One region of the Bifidobacterium sp. LCP19S3_E9 genome, then DNA from elsewhere that is predicted to be linked to it. Evidence: riboswitches for the same ligand, from Rfam matches in the RefSeq annotation. Region 1 holds a riboswitch; each other region holds the start of a gene.
The links. Region 1 has a riboswitch for thiamine pyrophosphate ahead of ACTQYB_RS05950 (ECF transporter S component). Riboswitches for the same ligand answer to the same signal wherever they lie in the genome.
Positions count from the first base shown of each region.

Region 2: another riboswitch for thiamine pyrophosphate. It lies ahead of ACTQYB_RS00960 (hydroxyethylthiazole kinase); the one in region 1 lies ahead of ACTQYB_RS05950 (ECF transporter S component).
Region 3: another riboswitch for thiamine pyrophosphate. It lies ahead of thiD (bifunctional hydroxymethylpyrimidine kinase/phosphomethylpyrimidine kinase); the one in region 1 lies ahead of ACTQYB_RS05950 (ECF transporter S component).

Region 1 covers NZ_JBQKEV010000009.1:33,835-38,401, reverse strand. The annotation lists gene ACTQYB_RS05960 (ATP-binding cassette domain-containing protein) at 1-122, opposite strand, end outside; gene ACTQYB_RS05955 (ECF transporter S component) at 329-1,033, opposite strand; gene ACTQYB_RS05950 (ECF transporter S component) at 1,250-1,879, opposite strand; TPP riboswitch at 1,912-2,022, opposite strand; gene ACTQYB_RS05945 (hypothetical protein) at 2,888-4,009, opposite strand; gene ACTQYB_RS05940 (ABC transporter ATP-binding protein) at 4,036-4,567, opposite strand, start outside.
Region 2 covers NZ_JBQKEV010000001.1:243,874-248,440, reverse strand. The annotation lists gene thiC (phosphomethylpyrimidine synthase ThiC) at 1-696, opposite strand, end outside; gene ACTQYB_RS00960 (hydroxyethylthiazole kinase) at 972-1,964, opposite strand; TPP riboswitch at 1,954-2,061, opposite strand; partial or broken gene ACTQYB_RS00955 (ABC transporter permease) at 2,490-2,684, shown strand; gene ACTQYB_RS00950 (hypothetical protein) at 2,797-3,240, shown strand; gene ACTQYB_RS00945 (type IV pilus modification PilV family protein) at 3,221-3,787, shown strand; gene ACTQYB_RS00940 (hypothetical protein) at 3,726-3,989, shown strand; gene ACTQYB_RS00935 (PulJ/GspJ family protein) at 4,015-4,557, shown strand; gene ACTQYB_RS00930 (hypothetical protein) at 4,541-4,567, shown strand, end outside.
Region 3 covers NZ_JBQKEV010000001.1:84,227-88,793, reverse strand. The annotation lists gene ACTQYB_RS00355 (hypothetical protein) at 1-260, shown strand, start outside; gene ACTQYB_RS00350 (Bax inhibitor-1/YccA family protein) at 371-1,237, opposite strand; gene ACTQYB_RS00345 (DMT family transporter) at 1,257-2,219, opposite strand; TPP riboswitch at 2,291-2,380, shown strand; gene thiD (bifunctional hydroxymethylpyrimidine kinase/phosphomethylpyrimidine kinase) at 2,372-4,009, shown strand; gene ACTQYB_RS00335 (GTP pyrophosphokinase) at 4,159-4,567, opposite strand, start outside.

The sequences.
Region 1 (4,567 bases):
CGGCGTGAAGCATGCCGGTAACCCCAATCATGGAATTCGAGGCGTGCCGGTTGTGTCGATACCGATGTCGGTTGCATCGATCCTGCCGTCATCGTGTTGTTGTTGTGTTCGCTTGACTTCATCGCGTCCTGTGTCCTGCCGTCTTCGAATGCGCTGGCGTGGAACCGTTGTTCTGTCGCCGTTCGCTACTGTATCGCGAACTGCCGTCCGCCGGATCGCGGTTCCACCCATGCTTGCCGGGCTATACTGCCATACTGTTCTGCCGTGCACTTGAACAGTTCCGTCGAAGTGCCGGCGTTTGGAGCGAGACTCATCGCCTCGCGGTTATTCAGGCTGCAGCCCGTGCCTCGCGTCCGGACGCGAACTTATCGAGCGCACCGGTCCGTGCGATCGCCCGATACAAGTACCACACTACGATACCGGCGAACACGATGCCAGAAATCACCGACGTGACCAGATAGATGGTGATGTACTGCCCGGTGAACGCCTGGCCGCGCATGAAAATGTCATGCAGCCACACGGCGACACCCGCGAATGCACCGGACAGCATGGTGATCGGCACGTTCCACACGCGGTACAGCACAATGAGGAACGCAAGTTCGGCGAACGCGCCCTGCATCAGCGATGTGCTGAACGTGTCCATGCCCGTCCACTGGTTGCCCATCAGGCTTTCGATGACCCCGCCGAGCAGTTCCGCGTACGTGGCGGCGCCGGGCTTGCGCATGATGACCGCCGCCAAGGGGCCGGCGAACAGCCACAAACCGTTGTAGATGCCTTGGAATCCGGGCATGACCAGACCGATCAGGTCGCCGACGCCCAGTGAGTAAATCAGGGACACCAGCCAGAAAATCAGTGCGCTGGCCACGCCGATCACCGACGCGACGGCGATATCTACGACACGCCATCTCAGGCTGGGGCGACCCGCTGCGACCGGGGTCGCCTCGGGTTGAACGGTTGCCAAATTGCCAGTAGATGTCGATGTGGCGACGGATGTGTTGGATGCGTTGGATGCGTTCGAAGAGTTGTTGCTCATATTCATGTCTTCCTATGCGATGCCGGATTTCGATGATGCCCGGCACAGGGTGGTATATCGCTGCAATGATCCCGAAACCGCCCGCCCATACTGGTGGCGGGTCTTATGCCACTGACTTGCGAAGCCGTATCGGCGCTCCGCCGCAAGCCCCGGGGTTTCAGACGCTGACGCTTTCAGATGGTGCTGTCAGACGGTGATTTCAGACGGTGTTGTCTCTCAGGCGCTGATACCGCGCACCTCACGCCCTGACGCGAACTTGTCGAGCGCACCCGTCCGCGCGATCGCACGGTACAGGTACCACATGAGGATGCCGGCGATCAACAGGCCAGACACCACAGTGGTGATCAGGTAGACAATGCCGTACGACCCGGCAAGATTGATGCCCTGAAGGTTTTCGATGAAGCTGTACGCCCAGCATCCGACCCCCGACAGCGCGCCGGACAGGGCGGCAACCGGCAGGGTCCACTTGCGGTAACGCACAATCGCGAACGCAAGCTCCGCGCACACGCCCTGCACCAAAGCGATCAGGAATGTGGCGAGACCGCCCCACATGTTGCCCATCAACGCTTCAAGAATGCCGGCGACGATCTCCGCATACACTGCGGCGCCCGGCTTACGCACGATGATGGCGGCCAAGGGCCCGGCGAACAGCCACAGTCCGTTGAACAGGCCGGGCAGACCGGGGACGATTGCGTCCAGTGCGGTCCAAGGTGCGGCGGTCAGCAGGGCGACCAGCCAATAAATCAGTGCGCTGGCCACGCCGATCACCGATGCAACGGCGATGTCGACAACGCGCCACTTGAGATTCACTGTGGATGATGCTGCGGTATTCGCGGCTTGTGTCATAATGATGTGCCTTTCTTGAACGGTTGTTCTCAGGCACGGGAAGAGCGACGTCCGTGCGCCGGCATTGCCCGGTTCACGTTCATTCGGTCGGAGGAAACCCCCATCTCAGCCTGGCGTTCAGCCAAGCCCCCGTGTCGGTTGTTCAGTCTAGGGGCACCCCATGATTTTGCATGATTCCCATATCATCCCCATACCGGCACGGCGGCCCCACGATATGCCCGCATCTCGGATATTCTGTACTCGCCCGGCACCGGCCACCCGAAGATGCATAGCCATCTCCGGCACCCCGCGAGCAACGCCATGCAGGAACCACCAACCCCACCCCCATCTCACACAACTTCCCGCACAAACCGCGCTATCTCCAACAACCCGCATTACCCCCGCACCAGCAAACCGCAGATGCACGCGTATCCCGGACTTCCTGCAACCCACGCCACACAGATCACGGCACATACATCCCCAACCCAGACAACATGACGAAACTACTGCGCCATCCCCCATGCCCCGCGCCCGCCCGACACCGGCAACTCGCGGATACACAACAATCTTTCAATCCACGCGATTCCAGTTGAATTGAGCCAGTCCCATACGCGATGAACTCACGAAAATCTCATGCCCATCTCACCATCCCCTATGCCCATTACTCATCCAGCAACAGCGCCTCAGAGATACACGCGCATTTCCAGTTCCCTGCAACCCGCACAATACGGGCCCAGCCATCTACGCCATCGACTCAAACAATATTCCACATTAGCTGCGCCATCTCAAGTAACCTATGCCGTCCCCGCACTGGCAACACGCAGATACGCAGCTATCTCCCACAGCCCGCAAACCACGCCACGTAGCAACCGCCAACACCGACCTCATCTCGCGCAACTTACCGTATAAACCGCGCTATCTCGGCGTTCCTGCTCCCTCAACCGCGCAGAAAACCGGAGATAGTCGCCTATCTAGCGCACGCCGCGTACCCACCTGCCGCACCTAACCCGCACACTCAAATCCCCAACCCTACCGGCTCTTGAAGAACCGCAGCAGCTGGGACTCCCGCACGCTGAGCCCGGCGAGGAATGTCGCGGCCATCGCTCCAGCGAACCCGGTTGCGGAGATTCGGCAGGCGGCGATGAAGATGTTCATCCAGCCGTCGGTGGACATACGCCAGCAGTAGGCACACAGCAACGCCAGGCACGCTATGGTCGCCAGCCCCGCCCAGATGAGCGTCTCCAGGATCATTTCGAGCAGTTGGGCGCCTTTGGTCTGCCCTACGTGCAAGGCTCCCGCGTATTCCAGTCGCCTGCGCCGCACGGAAATCACCCCGGCAATCACTCCGACCGCTAGCGAAACGTACGGCAGCCATACCGTCATGCGGTTCTTATAGCTGGAGTACGCATTGTACCGGGAGTCGAAGGATTTGTTGACCTGCGCGACCGTCGTGTTTCCGCCTGTTCCCGAAACGATCGCCGTGGAATACAGCAGGTCGTTGGTCTGTTCGCTGACCGGCCACTGCTTCGCCCAGCATTCGGTGAATTCGCCGGAGGATGCCGAAACCGGGATCATCGCCGCATAGGCGAATCTGGTGTCGCGGCCGTCGTTGGGCCAGGAGAATACGCCGGCGATGGTCATATCGCCACGGTTGGTTTGCATGACGCTGCCTTTAACCAGTCCGAAATCATGCGAGACGTCGGTTGAAATCCATATTCCCGAGGTGTCAGCGGTCTCGTTCACTTCCTGTTGCGTTGATGTCGCCCCCTGTTGCGCAGACGAGGACGCAGACGACGATGCCGCGTTCGCCGTTTTCTGCCCGGATGCAAGCAGTTTGATGAATCCCGGGGTCACTTCGTACGCGGGCAGTTCCATGCCGGGCGTCGAGGACGCGGTGATGCTTTCGGCAGCACGGGCCGCTCCTGCAAGGCTTGGCCCGTTGTGGACCATTTCGAGCCCGTCGCACGCTTGGCCGTCGACGCTTGCGCCGATGAAGGCTTTCGTATCGGCGTCCGAACTGATGCGCGTGATCGCTTCCTGTTCGAGCTGCACGATGGACATGGCTTCGTACCCGCCAAGAAGCGCACCGGTGATGAGCATGACGAGGAAAAACCATGCTGCCCGCGTGGTCCCCGCGCTGATGTTCCGCACGGCTTCGGAACAGATTGACCGGAGATTCATGATCTAACCCCCTCGCTTCCGGCAGCACTTCCAGCATCGCTTCCGGCAACACTTCCTGCAATGCTTCCGTCTGCGCTCCCAGCAGCACGCCCGTCCACACGTGCAGCAGCGCTCTCACCCGCGTCCCCATCCGCGTTTTCAGCACCGACCGGCGCGTAATCAGCCAAATCAATGATCCGGTCGCACGCGTCCCTGGCACGCGGGTCATGCGTCGCCACGACCACGATCATGCCTTGCCCAGCGAGATTACCCAACACTTCGCTCACGGATGCCGCCGTTCGCGTGTCCAGCTGCGCGGTCGGCTCGTCGACGAGCAGCACATCAGGGTGCGAGCATACGGCTCTGGCGAGCATCAACCGTTGCGCTTCGCCGCCGGAGAGTTCGGAAAACCTCCGGTCCGCCGCATATTCCAGATCGAACAGTCCCATGGCTTGCAACGCTTCAGGGATCGCTTCACGCCTGCTCATGCCGTGGCACAGCAGCGGGAAGACCACGTGGTCGAGCGCGGTCCGCTCCGGAACACCGTAG
Region 2 (4,567 bases), on a different contig from region 1:
CACCATCGCTTGGGTGGTGGCTTTCGGGTCCTCAGCCCCGGCGATTGCCGAGACTACGAACCAGCCGGCTGCCTTGGATGCAGCCAGATCGCGCATGTCGGCGAGGGTCACACCGCCGCCGATGACGACCGGATAATCGCTGGCAGTACAGATGGTGTTGATCAAGTCGATGCTCAGGAAATGCTTGCTACCGTCATCCTCGACGACGATGGCATCAGGCTTGGTGGTGGAGGGATGCAGCGGCGCAGCGCCGATGTAGTCGATGCAGCCGCTCGGCAGTTCGTTGATGAGTTTGACGAGGCTTTCGGTTTCCGCGCTCAGGCCGATGATGGCATCGTCGCCGAGCAGCTGTCGCGCCTCGCGCGGGTCCATGTCGTCCTGCCCGATATGCACGCCGTCGACCTTGATACCCAGATTGCGGCACTGCCAGACGACGTCCACACGGTCGTCGATGACGAAGGCGACCGTGTCGGACTTGTCGTTGTCTTCGATGATCTGCGCGATATCCCGTGCGGTTTCGGTCAGTTGCTTGGCATCTGCGGTTTTGTCACGCAGCTGGATGAAGGTGGCGCCGCCTTGCAGCGCGTCATCGACGATATCGCCGATCGGGCGTCCCTTGGTATCTTGCGACCCGAGGATGCAGTAGGCGGTCAAGTCGAAGGTGTCCCGCATGGAGGCGTAGGGGTAGTTGGTCATGGTGTTTCTTTCTGTTATTGGGCCGATTGTGACCCTTGGTTCTGAAGTTCTGAAGTATCGTGCTGGGGCTTACTGCCGAATGCATTGATATTATGCAAACGATTCATTCGCTCAATATCAGCGATATCTCACCTAAATATGGCGATGGGATGATTACGTTTGCGTATGCATTGCTCGCCGCTGGTCTCACCGCGACGGCGTTGCGGGCATGCCGGATGTGTTTCCTTGGCGATGGAGCAACGTCTACATGCTTGGCGCGGTTCGATTGCGACTTGTCAGGCCGTGCCTGCGGTGTCTGGAGATACGCTGTTTTGCGACGCAGGGACATGTGACACGATGATTGGCGATGCGGCGATGTCTTCGGCGGTGACGTTCCACAGCGCGTCAAGGAATCGGGTTTGGAAGCTTCCTGGTCCGGTGCAGCCTTCCGCAGCCTGCTCGGAGGCACGGTTGTACAGTGCGCTCGCAGCCAGCGCGGCGGTAAGCGGATCGGCTACGGCGAGATAGGTGGCGGTGACCCCGCCGAGCGAGCATCCGGCACCGGTGATTTTCGTCATCATCGAGCTGCCGCCGGGCAACCGGTACACGGTGTCTCCGTCGGTGACAAGATCTGTGGCGCCGGACACGGCGACAGCGGCACGGTGATTTGGCGCGTAGCTGCGCAAATATCGCGCCATCACGATTGCGGCGTTTGTGGCGCTGTCCACGTCATCGACAGCTTCGACGCCTGCCGGTCGTGTGGTTCCCTCCTTGGCTCCTGTATCGGAACCAGCGGATGGGACGTTGAGATCCCAGATTCCCGCTAACGCGATGATTTCCGAAGCATTACCCCGCACGATGGTCGGAGGAGCGGAGCGGAATGCCCACAGAATGGCGGAACGGGTGCGTCCGATGCCGGCGGCGACGGGGTCAAGCACCCACGGGTGGTGCATGGCTTGCAGCGACCGCGCGATGTTGCCGAGCGCGTCCTTGAAAAACGGCAGCAGGGTGCCGACGTTGATGTAGGTGGCCTTGGCGATTGCCGCGGTGTCGATGATATCGTCCGGCAGGTAGCTCATCGCCGCGGTGCCGCCTGCCGCGAGCTGCGCGTTGGCGACAAGGTTGATGGTCACGAAGTTCGTGAATGATTGGGCGAGCGGCGTGGTGTCCTTCACCTCGCGCACAGCCTTCGCAATCAGCTGGCGCTCGGGGTCGTCCGCTGGCAACGGTGTTCCGTTCAGGGCTGCGCTGGTACTGCCGGTGATATCTGGTGATGCGTCTGTGTTCATCATTGCTCCCTACGCTGGTTCTAACCAACAGGTTCTAAGGGTCAGGCACGGTGCCTTTCTCAGCCTTGCCTTGCGGCAGGCTCCCCTGCATTGGATTATGTGAGCCATCGTATGGACGCCCGAGGACACGGGGTGGATTCGGGGCGGATTGGCGCGTGCAGATTGCACGCCGCTGAGGTTCAGGGTTCCGGATAATATTAAGAGGTTACGTATGTCCTGCCGAGTCCGAATGACGTAGGTCTTTTCCAGGCGTTGCTGACAGCACTGAATCTCCCGGGACACTGACACGGTTGTCTTTCGGTCGCCTTGCGCCGGCGTGGATGTGTGGTTGGTGTAGATCGGTCTCGCTCGGATTGCGATCACACTATCGGGGTCGACGTTGCGGCGCGCACGTCTCGCTACGGCCGGGCAAACTGAGAGGAGAAGGACTTCATGCATCATCTGGCGGTGAAGATGAAAAACGGCCAGTCGCGTTGTTGACAATGGGTCGTGTTGGCTGTGTACGCAGTCGTTGTCATCGTGGTGATGTGCTTCCACGAACCTTGGTTCGATGAGGCGTAATCATGGTTGATCGCCCGCGACTGCTCATGGCATGATCTCTTGCTGGTACGCCCGCATTACGAAGGACACCCGCCGTTGTGGTGGCTGTTGTTCGCGATTCCCGCACGTCTCGGCGTCCCATACGAGTGGGGAATAAAAAGCATTCAACTGGTGACGGCGGTCTTCTTCGTATGGGTGGCGGTCCCTATTTATCTGAATCAGCGTAAGTCGGCATGGCGTTCATCCGTGCAGAACGATGTGCAACAACGCCCAGGTGACCATCGCCACCGCCATGACCAAGCTCAAAGACGGCGAAAAGCTGACGATGAAGACCAATGATTCTTCGACGACATGCAGCGACAAGGAATGCACATTTACGCAGGCCGGCGGCACCATCAGCGGCATCCCCATTACAGTGTCCAAAGACAACACCATCAAGGTGACCATCAGCTACAGCGACACCAACGGCGGTGATTGCTATACCGTCGAGGGGGCAGCGATTTGGGTGATTCCGAATACAAGCACGAGAGCACCACAGGCGCTTTGGAATGGTATCCGCATAAGCCGTGACATCAATTCGCCCTGCAGGGTTGAGGCTTTGCGGGGCTCACCTATTATCTGGCGGTCATTGACTGGCAGCAGGGTAATACGGAAAACGAGAGAGAAAACAAGTTCCCGGCACGGGTTGACGCCCGGTATAAGAGAGGAGAACAACCGTGGGCCATACATACGGTAGGAGGCGGGCGCTGCTCAAACGTATGCAGCGCGGCTTCACCATGGTTGAGGTCATCGTGGCGATTGGCATGTTGACGCTCGTCGGACTGGCGGCTGCCCAGTTCGCCGTCACCGCCGTGCATTCTTCCTACGCACACCAGCAGCGTGCCATCGCGGTTGGTCTTGCCGAATCGGGTATGGAGCGGGTACAGGAAAGCGTGAAGGGCAAAGAAGGCAACACGATTTTCTCTACGCTCACGTCGGGCATGTCCAAGTCGGGGGCGCAGGGGGCGCTCAAGGCGGCTACCGATTTCAATGTGATTGAGAACGCTTCAGATACCATGGATCTGGGGTGGAATGATTCTCCGAGCGCCACGGCGATCCAGGCCAAGGTCGAGACCAACGACCAGCAGGGAAGGCGCCACGTATACCGTATGCACGGTTGTCGGCAAATGTTATCGCCTGTCTGCCGAGGCTTCCTGCCTGTCCGCGTCGAAGCAAGGTCTGGTGACTTCATCCGGCGCTGTCGGTGCGTACAAATATGTCGGCGAAGGCAACAAAGCCGTTGATGCAGCATCCATCACGGACGCCACGAAGTTCCCGACCGGCCCGTTCAACACTGGTACCGCTTCTAGTCCGACCTATTCGCCGATGCCCCGCGTGGTTGTGCTCGTCACTTGGCCGGACAGCCAGCATCAAGGCAAGACTTGCTGGTACAGCACTGCCGCGATTTTCGATGGCAGCAATGACGACACCCTGAAGAGCAAGTGAGGCGGTGAACAGTATGGATAGTGGTATGAGCAATGTTGGACAGCCGGCGACAACAGTAAGCATGCGAAGCGGATCTTGTGATGCAAAGCATGAAGGATCAGCAGGAAAGTTTGCATCTCGTTGGCGCAAGCTGAGGAACACCGATAAGCAAAAGGGCGTTTCTCTGACGGAACTCATGGTGGCACTCGGTATATTCCTCTTGTTCTCGTCAGTGTTCACTGCCAGTGTCATGCAGTACCTCCGGTCTACAAATTCGACTGCGGTGCGTGCTCAATCGGCGTCTACGGTAATGATGGCAACCCAGCGGCTTGAGCGTTTCGTCACGTATTCCAACTCGATTGGATATGCCACGACGGGTGGCAGCAGCGGTTCCGCCGACAAGAACACGGTGTTGATTTATTCGGCGCCGTCGTCCGGCAATGATTCCGGTGCGGCCAGTGCGAGTGTCGGCCAGTATTCGGGTAGCAAACTGGTTACATTGAATACCCAGGTGACATTCAGTTCGAGGAATTCTGCGGCGTCAAGCGCCACGGGTTCAGCGTCGATCACCTATGCAGCGTGCCAGTGAGCCGCAGTGC
Region 3 (4,567 bases), on a different contig from region 1:
CCGGCGCATCGAATACGACTGGTGCTACGGTTTCGAGCGAATACTCCGCCTGCGCTTCCGGCCACAGCGTGTCCTACCATCTGCTGTCCGGCGACATCATGGTGTGCAGTTATGCGGAGAACGGCACCATCACATACGTGAAGGAGATCGTCACCCAGCAATCGATTCTCACGTTGCGTTTCGATTATGCGCAGTCCGCTCAGGAGAAAGGGGCGGCGGTGATCGACGAGGTGTTCCCGACCTTCGTCTCGACGCGCTGACGCATGCACACGTGACTATGATTCGGGCCCGGTCCCTGATGAGGGGACCGGGCCCGAATGCGATCATCACACGTGCTGTGCGACGTATGCACCGCACAGCACGGCAATCCTTAGTCGCGGCTGCCGAACAGACGCAGCAGATACAGGAACATATTCACGAAATCAAGATACAGATTCAACGCGCATACGATTGACAGGCTCTTGATTGCTTCAGGCTGTCCGGCATACTGCGCGAACAGGACACGGGTTTTCTGCGCATCGTACATGGTCAGCCCGGCGAAGATGAGCACGCCGATCGCGGAAATCACCATGATTCCGGTCGAACCCGGAGCGACGAGCATGATGAAGAATTCGCCGACAATCAAAGTGATGAGCGCTGCCAGAAGAATGGGACCGGCTTTCAACAGACTGGAACGCATGGTCAGCGACAGCATGGTCAGCACGAAGAAGAACCCGGTGCACAGCGCAAGAACCGTTCCAATCGAGCCAATGTCGTAAATCATGAAAATCGAGCTCAACGTGAAGCCCATCAACGCGGCATACAGGTAGAACAGCACGCGTGCGGCCCCCGCCTTGAGATTCATCGCACGATTGCCAATGGCGATGGCCATGACAATCTGCACGAGCATCAGACCAATCCATCCTAGACTGCCGGTGGCCGCCAGGAAGCTGTTGAGCAGTCCAAAGGTCTGGGTGAGCACCGCCACCACGGCTGTTACCGCGAGACCGGCAGTCATTTCGGCGTAGGCACGGATCATTGAGGTCCGTTCCGCATGTTCGGTGACTGACGCGACCTGGGCGGGAATGGCCGAAGCTGGGGCTGCATATCCTGCGCTCGCGCCGGCGCCGGCAGGGGACTGATAGTAGACGGCCTGTGGCTGCGCGGTCGGCTGGCCATACTGCGGCTGCCCCTGTCCGTCGGCCTGGTATTGGATGTGTTGAGGTGAAGGATTCTGGGGCTGCTGATCGTAGGTCATGATTGCTCCTTTCTTGCGATTATTCTATGGTCTTTTGCTGGGAATCATCTGGAGAAAATCGTCTGATCAGATGTTCCGGATCAATCTGGGCGAGAATCGTGCCGAGGAAAATCATGGCACAGCCCACATATCCGCGTCCCGACATCGTCTCATGCAAAATCAGCGCTCCGCCGACAGCTGAGAAGAACGATTCCAACGACATAATCATCGACGCCTGCGAAGGCGGGACAACCCGTTGCCCAACCACCTGGAGCGTATACGCGACGCCCACCGACATGATGCCCGCGTACGCGAGCGCGCCCGCACAGGCCAACGCACCTTGCCAATCCACCTGGTGCAACACCAATGTCGACACCCAGCTGAGCAGCGATACCACCAGATACTGGCCAAGCGACAATGCAATCGGATTGAGCCTGCCGCCCACCCGATCAATGACGAGAATATGCGTGGCATACAACACCGCGCTCGCCAGCAGCACCAGATCGCCCACACTGATGGTGCGGATGGAGTCGGTGACGCACAGCAGATAGAACCCGACTATCGACACAATAATCGCCAGTACGGTGAGCATGTGGATCCGCCGATGCAGGAACAGGAAACCTAGCACAGGAACCAGCACGATATACAAGGCGGTCACGAATCCGGAATGCCCGGCGGACATGCTCAATTGGACCCCGTATTGCTGCGAGGTGGCGCCGGCCCACAAAATCAGCCCGCACACCGCAGACCATACCGCAAGTGTGCCGCGGCTGGCGTTCGGGGACTGCCGCGTTGCCGCGCGCCCCGCCTGAATCCTTGACATCACGACAAGCACGGGCACCAGCGACACAGCGCCCAAGGTGAATCGGATCGCATTGAAGAACATCGGGGAAACCGATTGCATGCCCTGCACTTGGCTGACGAAGGCGAATCCCCAGATCAGGGATGTCAGCAGCAACAACGAGCTGCCGACGATACGGTGCCGTTTCTCATTCTCTTGCATGATTCCAGCATATCCGAACCGAGCGGACGTGTGCAGGGCGGCATTGACCGTGGGGTCGGCTATGGTGGATTGCCGGTGACACGGGGTGCCGACAGGCTGAGAACACACCCGTTGAACCTGATCTAGTCAGCACTAGCGAAGGGATGTCCGGCATGAGTGAGCCACAATACCAGCAATCAAATGAAACCCCACATGCCAGCGGTGCCATGGCGGTGCTCGCGCAATTGGAGGCCGCGGGGGAGTGTGCAGCAGACGCGCCATCCCGGCTGAGAGTCCTGTCCATCGAAGGCTCAGACCCGATCGGCGGCGCCGGAACTATGGCGGACATGAAAGCGTTCACCGCACAAGGAGTGTTCGGGTATGCGGCCATGACCAGCGTCCTCGCACAGAACACTCAGGGCGTGACCAGCATCGTGAACATGGAGCCGGACTTCCTTGTCACACAGCTCAATGCGGTCAGCGACGACGCAATCATCGACTCGATGAAAATCGGTATGCTCGGTACCCCCGAACTCGTCGAAGCGGTCAAAGGGTGGCTGACCGCATTGGAGCAGCATTACTGTGACGAGGGCATCGCCAAACCGGTAGTCGTCCTCGACCCGGTCATGTACGCGAAATCCGGTGACGCCCTGCTCACCCCGCAAGCCGAACAGGTCCTGCGCAACATCATCCCCATGGCCGACATCATCACGCCGAATGTGCCGGAACTCGCCGCACTCGCCGACGCCGACCAGCCGGCCGCGGATATCGACACGCTGGAATCCATGGCACACGAGGTATGCAAGCGCTATGGCGTCGCCGTATACGCCAAAGGCGGTGCGCTCGCGCTCGCCGGTGGCGCGTCAAGCACTGACATCCTCGCCGAACCGTCCGACGGGCAGGGCGAGGTGCGCACCACGCGTATCGAAGGCCGTGCGGTGCGCACCCACAACGTCCACGGTACGGGGGACACCCTGTCGAGCACGCTCGCCGCGCTGCGCCCGCAATGCGACACGTGGGAGCAGGCGGCTCGCCGCGCGAAGACATGGATGAACGGGGCGATTGCCGCCGCCGACCGGCTGCATGTCGGCAAAGGGCATGGTCCTGTCGATTTCACGTGGAGGCATGCGCCAACCGGTATGCGGTTCAGCGCCGACTATTGGAACCGCGTGCGGCCGATCCGCGAGCGGATTCACGGCATGCGCTTCATCACCAGCATGGTGGACGCCACGCTGTCATTGGAGGACTTCGCGTTCTACCTGCATCAGGACGATATCTATCTGACGGATTACACATCGCTGCTCGCCCTTGCCTCCTCGCGCGCCGACCGGCTGGACGAGCGGGTGTTCTTCGCGCAGGCGGCGTCCGGTGGCGTGGATTCTGAAGTGATGTTCCACCACGACTGGTTCGTCAAGCACGGATTCGACCCGTCGCCGGTTTCCCGTTCCGAAGTGACGGCAGCCTATATCGGACACGAGCATCGGGTCGCTGACAGCGGTTCGTATGCGCGGCTCGCCGCCGTGGTCATGCCGTGTTTCTGGCTGTACGCCGCGATGGGCAAGGAAATGCGCGAGCAGGTGCGCAACAAGCATATTGATGTCGACACGCATCCCTTCGGCGAGTGGATCCGCATGTACTCCGACCCGGAATTCACCGAGAGCACGCTGCGCGAGGTGCAGATCTGCGACCGGCTGGCCGCCGAAGCATCGATTGACGAATATGAGCATATGATGCATGCGGCGCTCGTTTCGTCGGAGCATGAATTCCGCTTCTTTGAACAAGGACTGACCAGACCTGCGCTGGGATTCTAGGATATTTGGGGTCTCAAGGCCTTGAGGCCCAGGGGTCCGGCGCCCCCACGATGGTATTGACATTCTGCGCCGGGAAAGAACATCTGGTGCGCCTTGTCGGCAAGCGGGGTGCACCAGATGTTTCGGGATTCTGCGCAAGACGCGAGAGGTCAGGCCTGCGGAGCCTCCTCAACACGTGGGGCTCCGGTGATATCGCGGTGAATGCCCTGCATTTGCGCTTCGATGTTCTGCAGACTACGCGCGCAATCGAGCAGGGTTTGCGAATGTTCGGCGAGTTTGGCGTCGGGCAGATCGGATTTATAACGCAACTGGTGTTCAAGGCTCGCCCAGTAATCCATCGCGATGGTGCGGAACTGCACTTCGACCGGCGTGTAATGTGCCCCGGAGGACAGGAATACCGGCACGGCGTAAATCACGTGGAGACTGCGATAGCCATTCTGCTTGGGGTTCTTGATGTAATCCTTGACGCGCAGCACCTGGATATCCGATTGCGCCGACAGGTAGTTCGAAACCGAGTACACGTCATCGCGGTAGTTGCAAATCACGCGGATACCGGCG